2 regions of the Streptomyces sp. NPDC003720 genome follow, and region 2 is predicted to be linked to the other one. Evidence: predicted binding sites of a transcription regulator. Region 2 holds the regulator's gene; the other holds the start of a gene.
The links. The regulator HspR, encoded in region 2, represses chaperone genes until heat shock. The targets are predictions, from matches to a motif close to TTGAGNNNNNNNNNCTCAA.
Positions count from the first base shown of each region.

Region 1: a site for HspR is predicted at 1,845-1,863, ahead of lon (endopeptidase La). Genes of this name have one in related genera too.

Region 1 covers NZ_JBIANZ010000015.1:116,119-127,060, forward strand. Annotated here, with positions in the region: gene lon (endopeptidase La) at 1-1,822, opposite strand, end outside; gene ACFYU0_RS33000 (spermidine synthase) at 1,961-2,638, shown strand; gene ACFYU0_RS33005 (response regulator transcription factor) at 2,748-3,488, shown strand; gene ACFYU0_RS33010 (HAMP domain-containing sensor histidine kinase) at 3,485-4,606, shown strand; gene ACFYU0_RS33015 (multifunctional oxoglutarate decarboxylase/oxoglutarate dehydrogenase thiamine pyrophosphate-binding subunit/dihydrolipoyllysine-residue succinyltransferase subunit) at 4,909-8,736, shown strand; gene fxsT (FxSxx-COOH system tetratricopeptide repeat protein) at 8,889-10,942, opposite strand, start outside.
Region 2 covers NZ_JBIANZ010000004.1:405,262-416,203, reverse strand. Annotated here, with positions in the region: gene ACFYU0_RS13660 (pyridoxal phosphate-dependent aminotransferase) at 1-929, shown strand, start outside; gene ACFYU0_RS13655 (YbjN domain-containing protein) at 975-1,505, opposite strand; gene clpB (ATP-dependent chaperone ClpB) at 1,688-4,285, opposite strand; gene ACFYU0_RS13645 (TIGR03618 family F420-dependent PPOX class oxidoreductase) at 4,427-4,840, shown strand; gene ACFYU0_RS13640 (hypothetical protein) at 4,985-5,320, opposite strand; gene ACFYU0_RS13635 (helix-turn-helix transcriptional regulator) at 5,696-6,658, shown strand; gene ACFYU0_RS13630 (helix-turn-helix transcriptional regulator) at 6,678-7,727, opposite strand; gene ACFYU0_RS13625 (substrate-binding domain-containing protein) at 7,899-9,005, opposite strand; gene ACFYU0_RS13620 (heat shock protein transcriptional repressor HspR) at 9,315-9,773, opposite strand; gene dnaJ (molecular chaperone DnaJ) at 9,781-10,942, opposite strand, start outside.

The sequences.
Region 1 (10,942 bases), on a different contig from region 2:
GGCGCTCGGCCGGGTCCTGGGCGGACTCGGGCACGTGGTGCGGGCGTCCGATCAGCGCGCGCAGATCCTCGTCCCGGACGGTGAACGGCAGCTCGCGCTCACCGAGTTCGTGCTGTGCCGCGACCTTGCGCAGCAGCCGGGCCAGGGACCGCTCCAGGGTGCGCACGCCCGCCTCGCGGGTGTACTCGCCGGCGAGCCTGCGCAGCGCGCTCTCGTCGATCGTGACCTCGTCCCGGTCCAGGCCGGCCCGCTCGAGCTGGCGCGGGAGCAGGTGGTCACGGGCGATGACGACCTTCTCGTCCTCGGTGTAGCCGTCCAGCCGGACGATCTCCATCCGGTCCGCGAGCGCCTCCGGGATGGCCTCCAGGACGTTCGCGGTGGCGAGGAAGACCACGTCGGAGAGGTCGAGTTCGACCTCCAGGTAGTGGTCCCGGAAGGTGTGGTTCTGCGCGGGGTCGAGGACCTCGAGCAGGGCCGCCGCCGGGTCGCCCCGGAAGTCGGAGCCCACCTTGTCGATCTCGTCGAGCAGCACCACCGGGTTCATGGACCCGGCCTCCTTGACGGCGCGGACGATCCGGCCGGGCAGCGCGCCGACGTACGTGCGCCGGTGGCCGCGGACCTCGGCCTCGTCCCGTACGCCGCCGAGGGCGACCCGGACGAACTTGCGCCCCATGGCGTGCGCGACGGACTCGCCGAGGCTGGTCTTGCCGACGCCGGGCGGGCCCACGAGCGCCAGCACGGCGCCCCCGCGCCGCCCGCCGATCACGCCGAGGCCGCGCTCGCCGCGCCGCTTGCGCACCGCCAGGTACTCGGTGATGCGCTCCTTGACGTCCTCGAGCCCCGCGTGCTCGGCGTCGAGCACGGCCTTGGCGCCCTGGATGTCGTAGGCGTCCTCGGTGCGCTCGTTCCACGGCATCTCCAGCACCGTGTCCAGCCAGGTCCTGATCCACGAGCCCTCGGGCGACTGGTCGCTGGACCGCTCCAGCTTGTCGACCTCCTTCAGGGCGGCCTCGCGGACCTTCTCCGGCAGGTCGGCGGCCTCGACGCGGGCGCGGTAGTCGTCCGACTCCTCGCCGTCGCTCTCGCCGTTCAGCTCGCGCAGCTCCTTGCGGACGGCCTCGAGCTGGCGGCGCAGCAGGAACTCGCGCTGCTGCTTGTCGACGCCCTCCTGGACGTCCTTGGCGATGGTCTCGGCGACGTCCTGCTCGGCGAGGTGGTCGCGCAGTTGCTGGGTGGCGAGCTTCAGCCGGGCCACCGGGTCGGCGGTCTCCAGCAGCTCGACCTTCTGCTCGGTGGTCAGGAAGGGCGAGTACCCGGAGTTGTCGGCGAGCGCCGAGACGTCGTCGATGGCCTGGACCCGGTCCACGACCTGCCAGGCGCCGCGCTTGCGCAGCCACGCGGTGGCCAGGGCCTTGTACTCCTTGACCAGGTCGGCGACCTGGCCGGGCAGCGGTTCCGGAACGGTCTCGTCGATCCGCGCGCCCTCCACCCACAGGGCCGCGCCCGGACCCGTCGTGCCGGCGCCGATGCGCACCCGGCCGCGGCCCCGGATCAGCGCGCCCGGGTCGCCGTCGGCCATCCGGCCGACCTGCTCGACGGTGCCGAGCACACCGGTCTTCGCGTAGGTGCCGTCGACGCGCGGCACCAGCAGGACCCTGGGCTTGCCGGGCTCCGAGCGGGCGGCGGCCTGCGCCGCCTCCACCGCGGCCCGCACCTCGGCGTCGCTCAGATCCAGCGGGACCACCATGCCGGGCAGCACGACCTCGTCGTCGAGCGGCAGCACCGGCAGTACGAGCGTGAACGCCGTGGACTCAGCAGCCATGATCTCCCCTTAGGCAGTCAACTTGAGCTATGCCGACTCAATGTCCGACGGCCCGCCGTTGTTCCCGGCCCGCCGTTCGCTGTGAGCGATCACCGAAATTCCGGTGCCCCTGACGCCGGATCAGAGCAGGATGGGCGCATGACTGCCGCGTACGACTCCCCCGTGGTCCTGGACCGTCGCGAAGGCCCGTACGGCGAGGTGGTGCTGCGCAGGCACGGCGCGCTGCTGCAGATCATCGCCAACGGCTGCTTCCTGATGGACACCTCCGACGGCCGCTCGGAGCGACTGCTGGTGGACGCGGCGTACGACGCGCTGGACGGGCGCCCGGCGCCCGAGGTGCTGATCGGCGGACTGGGCGTGGGGTTCTCGCTCGCGCACGCCGCGGCCGGCGGACGCTGGGGGCGGATCACCGTCGCCGAGCGGGAGCCGGCCGTCATCGACTGGCACCGCCGGGGCCCGCTGGCGGAGGTGTCCGCCGCGGCGCTCGGCGATCCGCGCACCCGGATCGTCGAGGCGGATCTGCTCACTTATCTGAAGGAGACATCGGACACGTTCGACGCTTTGTGCCTCGACATCGACAACGGGCCGGGCTGGACCGTCACCGAGGACAACGGCGGCCTCTACTCCCCGGCCGGACTCGCCGCGTGCGCAAGGGTGTTGAGGCCGGACGGGGTGTTTGCAGTATGGTCGGCCGAACCCTCTCCGGAATTTGAAGGAACCTTGCGGAATGCCGGATTCCGTCAGGTGCGTACCGAAGAGGTCCCCGTTGCCCGGGGCGTTCCGGACGCCGTACACCTCGCCGTCCGCCCTGGATAGCGACGGCACGGCCTGTCCCCGTAATGTGCTGCCCTGGCGCGGATCATTCAAGCGTCAATCGCAGTCATGGGATCACCCCACTGATTCCGGAAAGCAACAGGGGCGGGCGATGGAGCAGACACACACCTCCCAGACCGGCGCGGCCACGACCACCCCCGGCGCACAGCGCCGGGTGCTGGTGGTCGAGGACGATCCCACGATCGTCGACGCCATCGCGGCCCGGCTTCGCGCCGAGGGATTCCTCGTGCAGACCGCGGCCGACGGACCGGCCGCGGTGGACACGGCCGAGGCCTGGCAGCCCGACCTGCTGATCCTCGACATCATGCTGCCCGGCTTCGACGGCCTCGAGGTCTGCCGCCGCGTGCAGGCCCAGCGCCCGGTGCCGGTGCTGATGCTCACCGCGCGCGACGACGAGACCGACATGCTGGTCGGCCTCGGGGTCGGCGCCGACGACTACATGACCAAGCCGTTCTCGATGCGGGAGCTGGCCGCGCGGGTGCACGTCCTGCTGCGGCGGGTGGAGCGGGCGGCCGTCGCCGCCTCCACGCCCCGCTCGGGCATCCTGCGGCTCGGCGAGCTGGAGATCGACCACGCGCAGCGCCGGGTGCGGGTGCGCTCCGAGGACGTCCACCTCACGCCCACCGAGTTCGACCTGCTGGTGTGCCTGGCGAACACCCCGCGCGCGGTGCTCTCCCGCGAGCAGCTGCTGGCCGAGGTGTGGGACTGGGCGGACGCCTCCGGCACCCGGACCGTGGACAGCCACATCAAGGCGCTGCGCCGGAAGATCGGCGCCGAGCGGATCCGCACGGTGCACGGCGTCGGGTACGCGCTGGAGACGCCGACGCCATGAGCGCAGGGCGGGAGGCCGCACGGAGGAGCCCCGGGAACTCCGCGGAGGAGCCCTGGGGCGGCGTACGCCCGTTCTCGATCAAGACCAAGCTGGGCGCGCTGGTCGTCATCTCGGTGCTGATCACCACGGGTCTGTCCATGATCGCGGTGCACACCAAGACGGAGCTGCGCTTCATCACGGTCTTCTCGATGATCGCCACACTGCTGATAACGCAGTTCGTGGCCCATTCGCTCACCGCCCCGCTGGACGAGATGAACACGGTCGCCCGCTCGATCTCGCAGGGCGACTACACCCGCCGGGTGAGCGAGGGCCGCCGGGACGAGCTGGGCGACCTCGCCGTGACGATCAACGTCATGGCGGACGAGCTGGAGGCCCAGGACCGCCAGCGCAAGGAGCTGGTGGCGAACGTCTCGCACGAGCTGCGCACCCCGATCGCGGGCCTGCGCGCGGTGCTGGAGAACATCGTCGACGGGGTCACCGAGGCCGATCCGGAGACCATGCGGACGGCCCTGAAGCAGACCGAGCGGCTCGGCCGGCTCGTGGAGACGCTGCTGGACCTGTCCCGGCTCGACAACGGCGTCGTACCGCTGAAGATGCGGCGCTTCGAGGTGTGGCCCTACCTGTCAGGCGTGCTGAAGGAGGCCAACATGGTCGCCTCCGCGCGCGCGGGCATCGCCTCGGGCTCCGGCAGCCACACCCGGACGGACGTGCACCTGCACCTCGACGTCTCCCCGCCGGAGCTGACCGCGCACGCGGACCCCGAGCGCATCCACCAGGTGGTCGCCAACCTGATCGACAACGCGGTCAAGCACAGCCCGCCGCACGGCCGGGTGACCGTGAAGGCGCGGCGCGGGCCGCAGCCGGACTCGCTGGAGCTCGAGGTGCTGGACGAGGGCCCGGGCATCCCGCGGTCGGACTGGCACCGCGTGTTCGAGCGGTTCAACCGCGGCGCGGTGACCCGGCCGCACGGTCCGGGCAGCGACGGCGGCACCGGCCTCGGCCTGGCGATCGCGCGCTGGGCGGTCGATCTCCACGGCGGCCGGATCGGTGTGGCCGAATCCGAGCGCGGCTGCCGGATCATTGTCACTCTTCCGGGAGAGACTTCCATCCGAAGTTGACGTAGGGTCCGAACCGGAACCTCAAGATCCACGAGCGTCCGCGCAGCCGGACACGTGTGATCAGGGGCGGGCCCCGAAGACGCGTGCCGCAAGGCCGCGCCGGGCCCCGCTCGGCGATCCCGCACACCCTCTCACGCATCCGGAACCACACTTGTTTCCCGCCATATCAAGCCCTGAAACAAGATTTCCGGTGTGACTTACGCGACGATGGACGGGCCCGACCTGACCTTCACGGTCTTGGAGGCGTAGCCTTTATTCCCGCTGTCCATAACCTTGTGAAGCGGAAGAGGGCGGTTGCCGCCGTGTCGCCACAGTCCCCCAGTAACTCGAGCATCTCGACCGACGACCAAGCCGGGAAGAACCCCGCCGCGGCGTTCGGCCCCAACGAGTGGCTCGTCGACGAGATCTATCAGCAGTACCTCCAGGACCCGAATTCGGTAGACCGTGCCTGGTGGGACTTCTTCGCCGACTACAAGCCGGGTGCGCCTGCCGCGTCGGCTCCGGCGGGTACTGCGGCCGCGGGGGCCGCAGGGACCACCACCCCGGCTCCCCAGGCCCAGCCGGCCGCTCCGGCCCAGGCCGCTCCCGCTCCGGCGCCCGCGGCCGCTCCCCAGCCCGCCGCGGCCCCGCCCGCCGCTCCGGCTCCCGCCGCTCCCGCCCCCGCGGCGAAGGCGGCGGCCCCCGCCCCGGCCAAGCCGGCGACGCCCGCACAGGCGCCCGCTCAGCCGAAGGCCAAGGCCGCCCCCGCCGCCGAGGCCCCCGAGGGTCCGGAGTACGTGACGCTGCGCGGGCCGTCCGCCGCCGTCGCGAAGAACATGAACGCCTCGCTGGAGCTGCCGACGGCCACCTCGGTCCGCGCGGTCCCGGTGAAGCTGCTGTTCGACAACCGGATCGTCATCAACAACCACCTGAAGCGCGCCCGGGGCGGGAAGATCTCCTTCACGCACCTGATCGGCTTCGCGATGGTGCAGGCCATCAAGGCCATGCCGTCGATGAACTACTCGTTCGGCGAGAAGGACGGCAAGCCGACCCTCGTCAAGCCGCCGCACGTCAACCTCGGCCTGGCCATCGACCTGGTGAAGCCCAACGGCGACCGCCAGCTCGTCGTGGCCGCCATCAAGAAGGCCGAGACGCTGAACTTCTTCGAGTTCTGGCAGGCCTACGAGGACATCGTCCGCCGCGCCCGCGACGGCAAGCTGACGATGGACGACTTCACCGGCGTGACGGTCTCGCTCACCAACCCCGGCGGTCTCGGCACCGTCCACTCCGTGCCGCGCCTGATGCCCGGCCAGTCCGTGATCATGGGCGTCGGCTCCATGGACTACCCGGCCGAGTTCCAGGGCACCAGCCAGGACACGCTGAACAAGCTCGGCATCTCGAAGGTCATGACGCTCACGTCGACCTACGACCACCGGGTGATCCAGGGCGCCGCCTCCGGCGAGTTCCTCCGCCAGGTCGCGAACCTGCTGCTCGGTGAGAACGGCTTCTACGACGACATCTTCGAGGCCCTGCGCATCCCCTACGAGCCGGTCCGCTGGCTCAAGGACATCGACGCCAGCCACGACGACGACGTCACCAAGGCCGCGCGGGTCTTCGAGCTGATCCACTCCTACCGGGTCCGCGGCCACGTCATGGCCGACACCGACCCGCTGGAGTACCAGCAGCGCAAGCACCCCGACCTGGACATCACCGAGCACGGCCTCACCCTGTGGGACCTGGAGCGCGAGTTCGCCGTCGGCGGCTTCGCCGGCAAGTCGATGATGAAGCTGCGCGACATCCTCGGCGTGCTGCGCGACTCGTACTGCCGCACCACCGGCATCGAGTTCATGCACATCCAGGACCCCAAGCAGCGCAAGTGGATCCAGGACCGCGTCGAGCGCCCGCACTCCAAGCCGGAGCGCGAGGAGCAGCTGCGCATCCTGCGCCGCCTGAACGCGGCGGAGGCCTTCGAGACCTTCCTGCAGACGAAGTACGTCGGCCAGAAGCGCTTCTCGCTGGAGGGCGGCGAGTCCGTCATCCCGCTGCTGGACGCGGTCATCGACTCGGCGGCCGAGTCCCGCCTGGACGAGGTCGTCATCGGCATGGCCCACCGCGGCCGCCTGAACGTCCTCGCCAACATCGTCGGCAAGTCGTACGCGCAGATCTTCCGCGAGTTCGAGGGCAACCTCGACCCGAAGTCGATGCACGGCTCCGGCGACGTGAAGTACCACCTGGGCGCCCAGGGCACCTTCACCGGTCTGGACGGCGAGCAGATCACCGTCTCGCTGGCCGCCAACCCCTCGCACCTGGAGACCGTCGACCCGGTCATCGAGGGCATCGCCCGCGCCAAGCAGGACATCATCAACAAGGGCGGCACGGACTTCACGGTCCTGCCGGTGGCGATCCACGGCGACGCGGCCTTCGCGGGCCAGGGCGTCGTGGCCGAGACCCTGAACATGTCGCAGCTGCGCGGCTACCGCACCGGCGGCACGGTCCACATCGTCATCAACAACCAGGTCGGCTTCACCGCGGCCCCCGAGTCCTCGCGTTCGTCCATGTACGCGACGGACGTGGCCCGCATGATCGAGGCCCCGATCTTCCACGTGAACGGCGACGACCCGGAGGCCGTCGTGCGCGTCGCGCGGCTCGCCTTCGAGTTCCGCCAGGCGTTCAACAAGGACGTGGTGATCGACCTCATCTGCTACCGCCGCCGCGGTCACAACGAGTCGGACAACCCGGCCTTCACCCAGCCGCTGATGTACGACCTGATCGACAAGAAGCGCTCGGTGCGCAAGCTCTACACCGAGTCCCTGATCGGTCGCGGCGACATCACCCTGGAAGAGGCCGAGCAGGCCCTGCAGGACTACCAGGGCCAGCTGGAGAAGGTCTTCACGGAGGTCCGCGAGGCCACGTCCCAGCCGGCCTCCGGCCCGGTGTCGGACCCGCAGGCCGACTTCCCGGTCGCCGTGAACACCGCGATCTCCACGGAGGTCGTGAAGCGGATCGCCGAGTCCCAGGTCAACATCCCCGACTCCTTCCACGTCCACCCGCGTCTGCTGCCGCAGCTGCAGCGCCGGGCGACGATGGTCGAGGACGGCACGATCGACTGGGGCATGGGCGAGACCCTCGCCGTCGGCTCCCTCCTGCTGGAGGGCACCCCGGTCCGTCTGTCCGGCCAGGACTCCCAGCGGGGCACCTTCGGCCAGCGCCACGCGGTCCTCATCGACCGCGAGACGGGCGAGGAGTTCACGCCGCTGATGTACCTCGCCGAGGAGCAGGCGCGGTACAACGTCTACAACTCCCTGCTGTCCGAGTACGCGGTCATGGGCTTCGAGTACGGCTACTCGCTGGCCCGCCCCGACGCGCTCGTCATGTGGGAGGCGCAGTTCGGCGACTTCGTCAACGGCGCGCAGACGGTGGTCGACGAGTACATCTCGGCGGCGGAGCAGAAGTGGGGCCAGACGTCCGGCGTCACCCTCCTCCTCCCGCACGGCTACGAGGGCCAGGGCCCGGACCACTCCTCGGCCCGTGTCGAGCGCTTCCTGCAGCTCTGCGCCCAGAACAACATGACGGTCGCCATGCCGACCCTCCCGTCGAACTACTTCCACCTCCTGCGGTGGCAGGTGCACAACCCGCACCACAAGCCGCTGGTGGTCTTCACCCCGAAGTCGATGCTGCGCCTCAAGGCCGCCGCGTCGAAGACGGAGGAGTTCACCTCGGGTCAGTTCCGCCCGGTCATCGGCGACGCCTCGGTGGACCCGGCCGCGGTCCGCAAGGTCGTCTTCGTGGCGGGCAAGCTGTACTACGACCTGGAGGCCGAGCGGGTCAAGCGCGGTGTCACCGACACGGCGATCATCCGCATCGAGCGCCTGTACCCGCTGCCGGGTACGGAGATCCAGGCCGAGGTCAACAAGTACCCGAACGCCGAGAAGTACCTGTGGGCGCAGGAGGAGCCGGCGAACCAGGGTGCCTGGCCGTTCATCGCGCTCAACCTGATCGACCACCTGGACCTGGCGGTCGGCGCCGACATCCCGGCCGGCGAGCGGCTGCGGCGCATCTCGCGTCCGCACGGCTCGTCCCCGGCGGTGGGCTCCGCGAAGCGGCACCAGGCCGAGCAGGAGCAGCTGGTGCGTGAGGTGTTCGAGGCGTAGGCCTCCGGCGGTTCAGCCGAATCGGGCCCGGCTCCGAGTTCCTGTGAACTCGGAGCCGGGTCCTTCGCCTACTGGGTGGGGTGGTCGGGGATCCGCGCGGCTGCGGGTGTGTGTGGGGGGCGCGCCGTTCCCCGCGCCCCTTCGCGGCGCGGTCAGCCCAGGTAGGGCTCGAAGTCCCAGTAGGGGCGGGTTCGCTGGCGGGCCGAGATGGTGTGGGGGTGCTGGGCGCCGAGGGTGCGGGTGAGGCCCAGGAGGCCGTCGTCCTCCAGCTTTCCGGCCTCCTCGTGCTCCCGCGCGGCCCGCAGATCGGCGGCCAGCGCCACCTGGCAGGAGAGCGTGAGCGGATGCTCGTGCCCCAGCGTGTGCCGGGCCCGGCGCAGGGTCTCCCGGCTCAGCTCCACCGCGTCGGTGATCCGGTCGCCCAGGTTGCGGGCGCTGGCCGCGTTGAGGGCGCAGCCGAGGACCCACGGATGGTCGGGGCCGAGGGTGGCGGTGAGGCCCGCGAAGGACGCCTCGAACATGGCCAGGGCCTCGGCGCGTTCACCGGCGGCCTGCATGACGAGACCGGTGTTGGAGAGCATGCCGGTGGCGACCGGGTGGGCCGGGCCGAGCAGCGCACGGTAGCCGACCTCGGCCCGGTCGATCAGCTCCCGGGCCTGGTCGAGGTCGCCGTGCTCGCGCAGGTAGTTGCCGTAGTTGGTGGTGAAGGCCAGGGTCCGGTAGTGGTCACCGCCGTGCACCTGGGCGAGCTGCTCCAGCAGGTTCGCCATCTCGGGTCCCAGGTCCTGGATGTGACCGCCTTCCCGGCGGCGGCACATGACGAGCTGGCCGCGGGCCGAAAGGGTCTGCGGATGCCGTGCGCCGAGCACCTGCAGGCTCAGCCGGACCACGGTCTCCTGACGGGCCAGCGCGTCCCGGTACCGGCCCAGCAGCCGCAGGTCGTGGGCGACGGCGCCGCCCGAGTTGAGGGTGCTGATGTGCCGGGCGCGCAGGACGTTGTCCCGTCTGGCGAGCGTGTCCAGGTCGAGTTCGTACGCCTCCTGGTAGCGGCCGAGCAGCCGCAGTCCGACGCCGTGGTTGTGCCGGGCGATGAGCGCGGGGCCCTCGTCCGGGCCGAGCAGTCTGCCGTAGCCGTCGAGGACTTCGCGCTGCAGCTCGTACGCCTCGTCGTAGCGGCCCAGGTGGCGCAGGCTGGCGGCCATGGCGCCCTTGGTGGACAGCTCGGCCAGCTCCGGGGGCGACGCGGCGGCGCCGAGGCGCTGGTGGACGGCGCGGTCGAGGTCGTAGGCGTCGCGGAACCGGCCGCTGGCCCGCAGGATGTTGCTCTCCTGCGTGGTGAGGTCGAGCATGGGCTGCGCCAGCGGGTCCATGATCCGGGACCAGCGGTCGCGGATCCGCCGGGCCAGGTCGAGGCCGCCCTTGTACTCGCCGCTGCGGTAGCAGTAGCGCAGGCAGTTCAGCACGGTCTCCTGGACCCGTGGCTGGGCGCTGCCGAGGGCGCCGGAGGGCTCCAGGTGGGGCAGCAGTTCCGCGTACCGGGGCCAGTTGCGGCTGTCCAGCGGGTTGCCTGGGTCGGCCTGGGCCAGCAGGGTGCGGACCGCCTGGCGGTGCACGGCCCGGCTCTCCTCGCTGGTCAGCTTGGAGACGATGTCGTGGACCAGCCGGTGCATGTGCACCGACTCCTGGTGCGGGCCCATCTCGACGCCCACCGGGCCGCGGGTCTCCCGGGTCAGCACCGAGTAGTTGACCAGCGTGTCCAGGGCGCGGGTCCAGGCGGTCAGGTCGCCGGACATCCAGCGCAGCTGCTCGGGCAGGTCGGCGTGCGGGTAGGCGCGGATGAGGCCGAGCGGGATGCGTCCGGGCGCGAACGAGGTGCACAGGCCGAGGATGTCGATGGTCTGCGGCTGGGCGCCGCGCAGCCGGTTGAGCAGTATCGACCAGGACGTCATGGACGAGCGCGGGAAGCCCTCGCCGGTGGCGGGCTCGTCCACGGTGGACAGCCGGCGCTCGCGCACCATGCGCAGGTACTCGGGCACCTCCATGCGTGACTCGCCGAGCCAGGAGGCGGCCTGGACGAGCGGCAGCGCCACGTCGCCGAACTCGGCGGCGACCTCGTCGGCCTCGGCGGCGCTGATGTGCGGTGCGCGGCGCAGCAGGTAGGCGGTGGACTCGGCGCGCAGGAAGGCGGGGATCTCGAGGATGTCGG
Region 2 (10,942 bases):
TCAGGCGCTACGGGCTGGCGTACGACCCCGACACCGAGGTGCTGGTGACGGCCGGCGCCACGGAGGCCATCGCGGCCTCCCTGCTGGCGCTGCTGGAACCCGGCGACGAGGTGGTGGCCCTGGAGCCGTACTACGACTCCTACGCGGCGAGCATCGCGATGGCGGGCGGGCGCCGGGTGCCGGTGACGCTCCGGCCGCACGACGGGGCCTTCCGCCTGGACCTGGACGAGCTGCGGGCGGCCGTCACGGACCGCACCCGGCTGCTGCTGATCAACACCCCGCACAACCCGACCGGCACGGTGCTGACCCGCGCGGAACTCGCCGCCGTGGCCGAACTGGCGGTGGAGCGGGACCTGCTCGTGGTGACGGACGAGGTCTACGAGCACCTGGTCTTCGACGACGCCGAGCACACGCCGCTGGCCACGTTCCCCGGGATGCGCGAGCGCACGGTGACGATCGGCTCGGCCGGCAAGACGTACTCGTTCACCGGCTGGAAGGTCGGCTGGGTGACGGCCGCCCCTGAGCTGGTGGCCGCCGTGCGCTCGGCCAAGCAGTTCCTGACCTACGTCTCCGCGGGCCCGTTCCAGTACGCGGTGGCGGAGGCCCTGGCCCTGCCGGACTCGTACTACGAGGACTTCCGCCGGGACATGCGGACCCGCCGGGACATCCTGGCCGAGGGCCTGGTCCAGGCCGGTTTCGAGGTCTTCAGGCCCGCCGGCACCTACTTCGTCACCACCGACATCCGGCCCCTCGGCGAGAAGGACGGCTTCGCGTTCTGCCGTGCGCTGCCGGAGCGGGCGGGTGTGGTGGCCATCCCCAACGCGGTGTTCTACGACGACCGCGAGGCGGGGGCGCCGTTCGTGCGGTTCGCGTTCTGCAAGCGCGCGGAGGTGCTGCGGGAGGCCGCGGAGCGGTTGCGGCGCATGTGAGGGCGGGGTCCGGGGGCCGTGGCCCCCGGACCGGCCGGGCGGGGTCTACTCCCCGTCGTCCTCGGGCTTCTCCGCTTCGTTCACTTCCTCTTCCAGGCCCAGCTGCTCCACCAGCCACTTGTCGAACTCGATCGCGGCCCGCACCCAGCTGACCGTGGAGGAGACGAAGTGGTTGAGGTCGACGCCGGTGCCGACCAGCATCTGCGCCTCGCCGATGAGGCGGACGGTGCCGTCGTCGTGGGTGTGGGTGTACACCTTGGGCCACAGCGTGCGGCGGTTCCAGTCGTCGACGGACTCCAGCAGCTGGGGCTTCTCGCCGATCTGGTGGGGGCGGTCGTAGAAGGTCCGCACCGAGAAGACCGCCTGCTCATCCTCCCCGCGGAACATGAAGTACGTGCGGAACTGCTCCCAGGGCGCCGCGAGGTCTCCCTCCTCGTCGACGACGTACTTCAGCTCCATCTGGTCGAGGAGCTGCTTCACGAGGTCCTGATCCGGGACGACGGGGCCCACCGGTCCCTGGGGCTGCGGTTCTGGCTGGCCCCCGAAGTTCGGAATCGAGGACGGGTCGATGCTCACCGTGTTTTTCCCTTCATTGGATCCCGCCATCCTCCCCCATGCGGGGAGGGGGGTGGCAAGCCCCGACGCGGCCTGTCAGCCCAGGGCTGACATGATCCGGTGAACCGGGCGCGGGCCGCACGGCGCCCGCCCGGCGACCCGGGGGCGGGAGCAGCGCCCCCCGGGTCGCACGGCCGCTCGCGTCAGAGCGTCTTGCCGGTCGCCGGGCCCACGATCAGGCCCTCCTCGAAGCGGTCCACGCGGACCGTGTCGCCGTCCTTGACCTCGCCGGAGAGGATCTCCCGGGCGAGGCGGTCGCCGATCGTGGTCTGCACGAGCCGGCGCAGCGGGCGGGCGCCGTAGGCCGGGTCCAGGCCCTCCTCGGCGAGCCAGGCCAGCGCCGCGGGCGTGACGTCCAGCGCGAGCCGGCGCTCGGCCAGCCGCCTCGCCAGCCGGTCGATCTGGAGCCCGGCGATCCGCTCCAGCTCGGGCTTGGTCAGCGCGGTGAAGACCACCAGGTCGTCGAGCCGGTTGAGGAACTCGGGCTTGAAGGAGGCCCGGACCACCTCCAGCACCTGCTCCCGCTTCTCCGCCTCGCTGCTCACCGGGTCGACCAGGAACTGGCTGCCCAGGTTGGAGGTGAGCACCAGGATGGTGTTGCGGAAGTCGACCGTGCGGCCCTGGCCGTCCGTCAGGCGGCCGTCGTCCAGCACCTGCAGCAGGATGTCGAAGACCTCGGGGTGGGCCTTCTCCACCTCGTCCAGCAGCACCACGCTGTACGGGCGCCGCCGCACCGCCTCGGTGAGCTGGCCGCCCTCCTCGTAGCCGACGTAGCCGGGGGGCGCGCCCACCAGCCGGGCCACGCTGTGCTTCTCGCCGTACTCCGACATGTCGATGCGGACCATGGCCCGCTCGTCGTCGAAGAGGAAGTCGGCGAGCGCCTTGGCCAGTTCTGTCTTGCCGACGCCGGTCGGGCCCAGGAAGAGGAAGGAACCGGTGGGGCGGTCGGGGTCGGAGATCCCGGCCCGGGAGCGGCGTACGGCGTCGCTCACCGCCCGCACGGCCTCGGTCTGGCCGATGAGGCGCCGGCCCAGCTCGTCCTCCATACGCAGCAGCTTCTGGGTCTCGCCCTCCAGCAGGCGCCCGGCGGGGATGCCGGTCCAGGCGCCGACGACGTCGGCGATGTCGTCGGAGCCGACCTCCTCCTTGACCATGGTGTCCCTGGCGACCTCCTCCTCGGCCTCGGAGGCGGCCTCCAGCTCCTTCTCCAGCTCCGGGATCCGGCCGTAGAGGAGCTTGGCCGCGGTGTCGAAGTCGCCGTCGCGCTGCGCGCGTTCGGCCTGGCCGCGCAGGTCGTCCAGGCGCTCCTTCAGCTCACCGACCCGGTTGAGGGACTGCTTCTCCTTCTCCCAGCGGGCGGTCAGGCCCCGCAGCTCCTCCTCCTTGTCGGCGAGGTCGCGGCGGAGCTTCTCCAGGCGCTCCCGGGAGGCCGGGTCGGTCTCCTTGGCGATCGCCAGCTCCTCCATCTTCAGCCGGTCCACGGAGCGCTGGAGTTCGTCGATCTCCACCGGGGAGGAGTCGATCTCCATGCGCAGCCGGGAGGCCGCCTCGTCGACCAGGTCGATGGCCTTGTCGGGCAGGAAGCGGGAGGTGATGTACCGGTCGGACAGGGTGGCGGCGGCCACCAGCGCGCTGTCCGCGATCTGCACCTTGTGGTGGGCCTCGTACCGGCCCTTGAGCCCGCGCAGGATGGCGATGGTGTCCTCGACGGTCGGCTCGGCGACCAGCACCTGCTGGAAGCGGCGCTCCAGGGCGGGGTCCTTCTCGATCCGCTCCCGGTACTCGTCCAGGGTCGTGGCGCCGACCATGCGCAGCTCACCGCGGGCCAGCATCGGCTTGAGCATGTTGCCCGCGTCCATGGCGGAGTCGCCGCCGGCACCGGCGCCGACGACGGTGTGCAGCTCGTCGATGAAGGTGATGATCTGCCCGTCGGAGTCCCTGATCTCGGCGAGCACGGACTTCAGCCGCTCCTCGAACTCGCCGCGGTACTTGGCGCCGGCCACCATCGCGCCGAGGTCGAGCGCGACCAGCCGCTTGTCCTTCAGCGACTCGGGGACGTCCCCCTTCACGATGCGCTGGGCGAGTCCCTCCACGACGGCGGTCTTGCCCACGCCGGGCTCGCCGATCAGGACGGGGTTGTTCTTGGTACGGCGGCTCAGCACCTGCACGACCCGCCGGATCTCCTGGTCCCGCCCGATGACCGGGTCGAGCCGGCCCTCGCGGGCGGCGGCGGTGAAGTCGGTGCCGAACTTCTCCAGGGCCTTGTACTGACCCTCGGGATCGGCGGTGGTCACGCGGCGTCCTCCCCTGGCCTTGGTGAAGGCCTCTTCCAGCTTCTTGGCGTCGGCGCCCTGCTTCCGGAGCACCTCGCCGGCCGCGCCGCCCTTGGCGGCGATGCCGAGGAGCAGGTGCTCGGTGGACAGGTACTCGTCGCCGAGCGCCTTCGCCCGCTCGGTGGCGTCGGCGATGACCGCGAGCAGCTCGCGGTTGGGCTGCGGCGGCGCGACGGTGGAGCCGGTCACGCTGGGCAGTCCGGCCAGCACGCGCTCGGCGCCGGAGCGTACGGCGGCCTGGTCGGCCTCGACGGCGGCGAGCAGGTCGGTGATGTTCTCGTTGTCCTGGCCCTGGAGCAGAGCCAGCAGCAGGTGGGCGGGGGTGAGGTCCGGGTGCCCCCCGGTGACTGCGCGGTTGCCGGCCGCGTTGATCGCGTCCCGGCTCCTGTTGGTCAGCTCGGCGTCCACGTGTCCGTTCTCCTCCTCGGCGTCGGCTCGGCGGCCAGGTCCTTCCCAGTGCTGACTTGATCAGCGTACACAAAGTTGAGTCTATTCCGCTCAAGGCGAGACATGGCGCCGGACGCGGGAATCAGCGGCTAGGTTTCGGCCATGGCCAAGCACTCCGTAGACCCGGCTGCCCCCGACGAGCCCTATCTCGCCTTCTGGCGGGAGCGGCATCTGTGCACCCTGACCACCCTGCGCCCGGACGGCAGTCCGCACGTGGTGCCGGTCGGGGTGACGTACGACCCCGAGGCGCGGCTGGCCCGGGTGATCACGAACGGGGGCAGCGCGAAGGCGGCCCACGTGCGCGCGGCCGGCGCCGAGGGCGCCCGGGTCGCGGTGTGCCAGGTCGACGGCCGCCGCTGGGCCACGCTGGAGGGCCGGGCCCGGGTGCGCGAGGACCGGGAGCGGGTCGCGGAGGCGGAGCGCCGGTACGCCGAGCGCTACCACCGGGTGCCGGCGGAGAACCCGCGGCGGGTGGTGATCGAGATCGAGATCGAGCGGGCGCTCGGGCACGGCTGACACCCGACGGATTTCAGCCGGTGTGGCCGCGCTCCCATGCCCGGAATCTGCCCATAAACTGCAGCGGCGTCACCGTGTTCAGGTCACGGTGACGCCGCTGCGGGGGGAAGCACCTGAGCGATCTGTTACGACGGGGGAATCGCGTCAGGCACTGCGGGGGGTGGCTGAGATGGCGGTGAGTTCCGGGTCCTCCGGCTCCGCGAGCCGGTGGTCCCGCTGGTCCAGGTTCACGAAGATCATGCCGTAGCGGATGGCGCACCGCACCGGCTGCGGCGCCCCGCGCGGCTTGCGCAGGCACCGGTAGGCCCGTACGTCCTCGTCCTCGTCGCGGGTGACGACGACCGGCTCTCCGAAGACGGTCACCATCAGCGAGTCACCACTGTGGGGGATGGCGGTGACCAGGTCGATGAAGTGCCAGCCGGAGCGGTAGGCGGTGGCCATCTCGCGACGGAAGGAGCGGTCGTCAGGCGGGGTCGTCACGTCAACTCCTCACGCCGTCCCTGGGCTGCACCGGCCACGTGGTATCCCTGAGCGGCGCGCTGTTCACGACCGCGCCCGGCCATGTCGTGTCCGCTCGTACGTCGGCCTTCTCGCTCGCGAGGCCGCCCATCGCCCCCGCAGTCAAAGCAACAGAGAAAGCGGCGACAAGTATCGAGCGAAGCAGTCTCTTGCCCATAGTCGGCTTCGTCCTCACTTGAAGGTCCCCTCTTCCCCCGTCGAGTACGACGATGGCTCATTCGGGCACGTCATGGCCACATAATCAATGCATCATGTTCCTGCACGTTCAGGACCCTGGGGGGTGGAGATTTGGAAACGAATCAGACTAAACACGCACATCCCCATGCTGTGACCGAGATGTGTGAGGAAGGTGGACGTCTCTACGCCGCCGCCCTGCGCGCCGGGCGCATCGCGCGAGCCGACGTCGAACCCGCCCCCTGCCTGCTGGAGTTCGACCTCCTGTACCCGGATCCGGACGATCCGGAGTGGCTGCGCCCGCTGCCCGCGCCCGTCGCCCTCGCCCAGCGGCTCAGCCCCCTGGAGCGCGAGATCGCGGACCGCAGGCGGCTGACCATCCGGCTCGCCGACGCCTTCGAGCCGTTCATATCCCTCCACAGCCACATAGCCGCGGCCACCGACTCGATCGCGGTGCTGGAGGGCGGGGAGCGCATCAACGCGGCGCTGAACCTCGCCACGTCGCAGTGCCAGAACGAGGTGCTCACCGTACAGCCGAGCGACCGCCTCTCCGAACAGAACCTGCTGCGCGGCCTCGAACGGGACCGCCCGCTCATCGAACGCGGCGTCCGGATCCGCACGCTGTACCAGCACACCGCGCGGTACAACCCGGAGAAGCTGGCCTACGTGGCCCAGCTCGCCAGCGGCAAGGCGGAGTACCGGACCATCGACGAACTGGTGGAGCGCCTCATCGTCTGCGACGACTCCGTCGCCTTCATCCCCATCCGGGACGACCAGCAGGTCGCCCTCGAACTGCGCCACCCGGGCCTGGTCCGCTACCTGATCAAGGTGTTCGAGTTCATGTGGGGCCGCGCGGTCCCCCTGAGCGCCGGCGCCCCCTACGAGACCGCCCCCGACGGCATCTCCGAGGTCCAGCACTCCATCGCCAAGCTCCTCGTCGAGGGCCACGTCGACGAGGCGATCGCCCGGCGCCTTGGCATGAACGTACGCACCTGCCGCGCCCACATCGCCAAGCTCGCCCAGGCCCTCGGCAGCGGCAGCCGGGCCCAGCTCGGCTTCCTCATCGCCCAGTCCGGAATGCTGGAGGACAAGGACGCCCTGGCGCCGGGGCCGAACGGCCACTGACCGGCGCGACCCGGCCGCCTCACAGGGCGGAACGGGCCTCCCGGCCGGAGCGGCCGACGGCCGGCGCGGCGACGTGCGCGGCCTGCGGCGGCCGGTCCAGACCCGCCTGGGCGAGGCGGACGCCCAACTGCGTGCGGCTGGCCGCCCCGAGCGTCTCGGAGAGCCGGGCGATGTGGCCGCGGCAGGTACGGACGCTGATGCCGAGGCGTTCGGCGATCACGGCGTCCTGGTGGCCCTCCGCGAGCAGCGCGGCGATGGACCGCTCACGGTGCGAGATGCCCTCGATCCCGGTGTCGGGCAGCGGGGCCGTCAGCGGCAGCGCCAGTCGCCAGAGCCGCTCGAAGACCGTCACCAGATACTCGACCAGGGCCGGGTGGCGCAGCTCGAGGGCCATCGTGCGCTCGGAGTTGGCGGGGATGAACGCGACCGTGCGGTCGAAGAGGATCAGCCGGTCGATGACCTCGTCCAAGGTGCGGGCCTCGACCGCTCCGCCCATCAGTTCCAGGTAGTTGAGCAGCCCCTGCCCGTGCCGCGCCACGTGCGTGTAGAGGTCGCGCATGCGCACGCCCCGGCCGCGCAGGGCCAGCGCCCGGTGCAGCCCCTCGGTCAGCTCGTCCTCGCGGCGGATGCCGCCGGGCTGCACGGTGAGCACCTCGGCCGTGCACGCCGCGGTCGCCTCGTCCATCGCGGCCTGGATGCGGGACAGTCCGTCCAGCACCCGGATGGCCGTGCCCTCACCGGACGCCGTGAGCGCCTGGAGCTGCCGGCCCAGGCCCGCGTACCACTCGAAGGCGGCGACCGCCGAGCCCACCCGCAGCTGGCTCTCCCTGACCTCGTCGTGGACCCCGCGCAGCAGCCGCGTCATGACCTCCTGCGGCGAGGTCGGCACCAGCCAGTCCATGTCGTCCGGATCGGGGTGCAGCAGGGCCAGTTCGAGCAGACAGGGCACCGGCTCGGCGTCCGTGCGCGGCACCCGCCCCCGGCGTACGGCCCGGGAATACACGCGATCCCCGGCCTCGCACAGCCGGTCGGCACCGTGAGGATGATCCTCCGTCCCGTGCCCGGCCATCGCCCATTCCACCCCCGGTTGCTGCCACTTCCGCAGCGCAACTATGCGCGGCCGGGACCGGCTCCGCAACACGGCTCCGGCCGCCCCGGGCGGGGAAATCGGCCGGTATGCGCCGTTGCGTACGGGTCTTAGGCCCGCCGCGCAGCAACAAGCTGGCGGGCGGGACGCGGGCTACTTCAGGCCGATGGACGCGCAGGCCGCCTTGTACTTGGCAGTGCAGATGTCGCCGACCGTGTAGATCCCGTCGGCGATCACGGTGTCCTTGATCTTGCCCCGGGTCAGCGCGCTCACCTGGACGAGGCGGGACGGGATGTTCTTGTCGGTGGGGCTGTCGACGTGGTCCTGGGTCAGGGCGTCGAACTGGATGTCCTTGCCCTGCACCTTGGTGACGGCCATCTGGGCGGCGGCCTCGGCCTCGTCCGGGTAGGACTTGTAGACGCTCATGTACTGGTCGCCGGCGACGATCCGCTGGACCGCGTCCAGTTCGGCGTCCTGGCCGGTGATGGGGGGCAGCTTGCTGACGCCGGCCGCCTGCAGGGCCTTGATGACACCGCCCGCCATGCCGTCGTTGGCGGCGTAGACAGCGGCGATGTTGTCCTTGCCGATCTCGGCGATCGCCTTGGTCATGTAGGCCTGGGCGATCTCCGGCTTCCAGTCGGTGGTGTCGTAGGACTTCGCGATGTCCACCTTGCCGTTCAGCTCGGACAGCGCGCCCTGCTTGAACTGCTTGGCGTTGGGGTCGGTGGGCGAGCCGTTCACCATGACGACCTTGTCGGAGGTGTCCACGCCCGAGCCCAGGGCCTCCAGCAGCGTGCGGCCCTGCACCTCGCCGACCAGCTCGTTGTCGAAGGAGATGTAGGCGTCGATCGGGCCCTCGGCGAGACGGTCGTAGGCGATGACCGGGATGCCCGCCTCCTTGGCCTTCTTCACCTCGCCGACGATGCCGTGCGAGTCGACCGCGTCGAGCAGGATGACGTCGACCTTCTCGTCGATCATCGTCTGCATCTGGCCGGCCTGCCGGGCGGCGTCCGCGTCCGCGTTGGCGTACCGGACCGTGCCCTTCTTGCCGGTCAGTTCGGCCACCTTGCTCTTGATGATGGGGTAGTCGAACTTGTCGTAGCGGGTGTTCGCCTTCTCCGGCAGCAGCAGTCCGACGGTGACGTCGTCGCCCTTCGTCGGGCTCGCGCTCGCACCGTCCCCCGTCGCGTCCAGCACGCCGCACCCGGCGAGCGAAAGGATCAACGTGGACGCGGCCACGGATATGGCGATACGACGCATTCGAGGGCTCACTTCAGGTGCGATCCGGACGTGGGGGCTGCTTTACGACCCAGGTGTCTGAAAAGACAACGCGGAGCGGCCACCCGGCGTCAAGCGGAACTACTTAACGAGTGCGCAACAGCACGCTCCGCTGCACCTGTGAAGGAGGAGCGGAATCGCCTCCAAACAGCCTTTACGGACCCTCCACGCAAAGGAAGTTCACGGGAGGGCAAAGATCCGGCAACCAACCCGCGCCCGCCGCACACGTGCGAGGGGCCGGGGACGGTCGCCCGTCCCCGGCCCCTCGCCGTGCCGTTTCCCCGTGGGCGGTCAGTCCGCCTGCTGCTGCCGCTTGGGCCGCCAGACCACCAGCGCGCTGGTCTGCTGCACCTCCTGATACGGCACCAGGTCGCGCCGGTAGGAGGCGTGGACGGCGGCCTCGCGCTGCCGCATCGCGGCCGCCGCGCCGTCCAGTGCCCCCTGCAGCTCCGCGACGCGGGACTGGAGCGCGGCGACCTGGTTCTCCAGTTCGATGATGCGCTTGATACCGGCCAGGTTGATGCCCTCGTCCTGGGACAACGTCTGCACCTGGCGGAGCAGTTCGATGTCACGGGCCGAGTAGCGGCGGCCCCGTCCGGCCGTGCGGTCCGGGGAGACCAGACCGAGACGGTCGTACTGGCGCAGCGTCTGCGGATGGAGTCCGGAGAGCTGGGCCGCCACCGAGATGACGTAGACCGGGGTCTCCTCGGTCAGTTCGTACGGGTTGCGCCGACGGCCGGGTGTGTCCATGGGGCGCTCAATCTCCCTTCGCGGCCTCGAACAGCTCCGCCCGCGGGTCCTCGCCCGCGGTCGCCTCGCGATACGCCTCAAGCGCGTCACGAGCCTTCCCCGACAGGTCCTTCGGGACACTCACCTCGACGGTGACCAGAAGGTCGCCGCGGGTGCCGTCCTTGCGGACCGCGCCCTTGCCCCGGGCGCGCATGGTGCGGCCGTTCGGGGTGCCGGGCGGCAGTTTCAGGGTGACCGCCGGGCCGCCGAGAGTAGGGACCCGCACCTCGCCGCCGAGAGCCGCCTCGGCGTACGTCACCGGCACGGTGACGGTGAGGTTGTCGTCCTTGCGCCCGAACACCGGGTGCTCGCCGACGTGCACGACCACGTAGAGGTCGCCCGCCGGTCCGCCCCGCTCGCCGGGCGCCCCCTTGCCGCGCAGCCGGATCCGCTGCCCGTCCGTGACGCCGGCCGGGATGCGGACCTGCATGGTGCGCGAGGACTTGGCGCGGCCGCTGCCCTTGCACTCCAGGCAGGGGTGCTCGGCGATGAGGCCGCGGCCCTTGCAGTCGGGGCAGGGGTCGGTGAGCGAGAACCCGCCGCCCGAGCCCCGGGCGACCTGCCCGGTGCCGACGCAGGTCGGGCACACGCGCGGCGTGCCGTTCTTGTCGCCGGTGCCCGAACAGGCCTTGCAGGGCGCCTGGGAGGACATCCGCAAGGGCACGGTGGCGCCCTCGATGGCCTCCGTGAAGCTCAGCGTGACCTCGGTGTCGATGTCCTGGCCGCGCCGCGGCTGGGTACGCGTGGTGCCCGCGCCGCCGCGGTTGAACAGGCCGCCGAAGACGTCGCCGAGCCCGCCGCCGAAGCCGCCCGAGGTCTGCGCGTTGCCCCCGAAGAGGTCGCCGAGGTCGAAGTTGAAGTTGCCGCCGCCGGCGCCCGGCCCGGGGCGGAAGCCCCCGTTGCCGAACAGGGCGCGCGCCTCGTCGTACTCCTTGCGCTTCTTCGGGTCGCCGAGGACGTCGTTCGCCTCGGAGATCTCCTTGAAGCGCTCCTCGGCCCTGGCGTTGCCCTTGTTGGCGTCCGGGTGGAACTCGCGGGCGAGCTTCCGGTACGCCTTCTTGATCTCGGCCTCGGTGGCGTCCTTGGGGACGCCGAGGACCTTGTAGTAGTCCTTCTCGATGAAGTCCTTG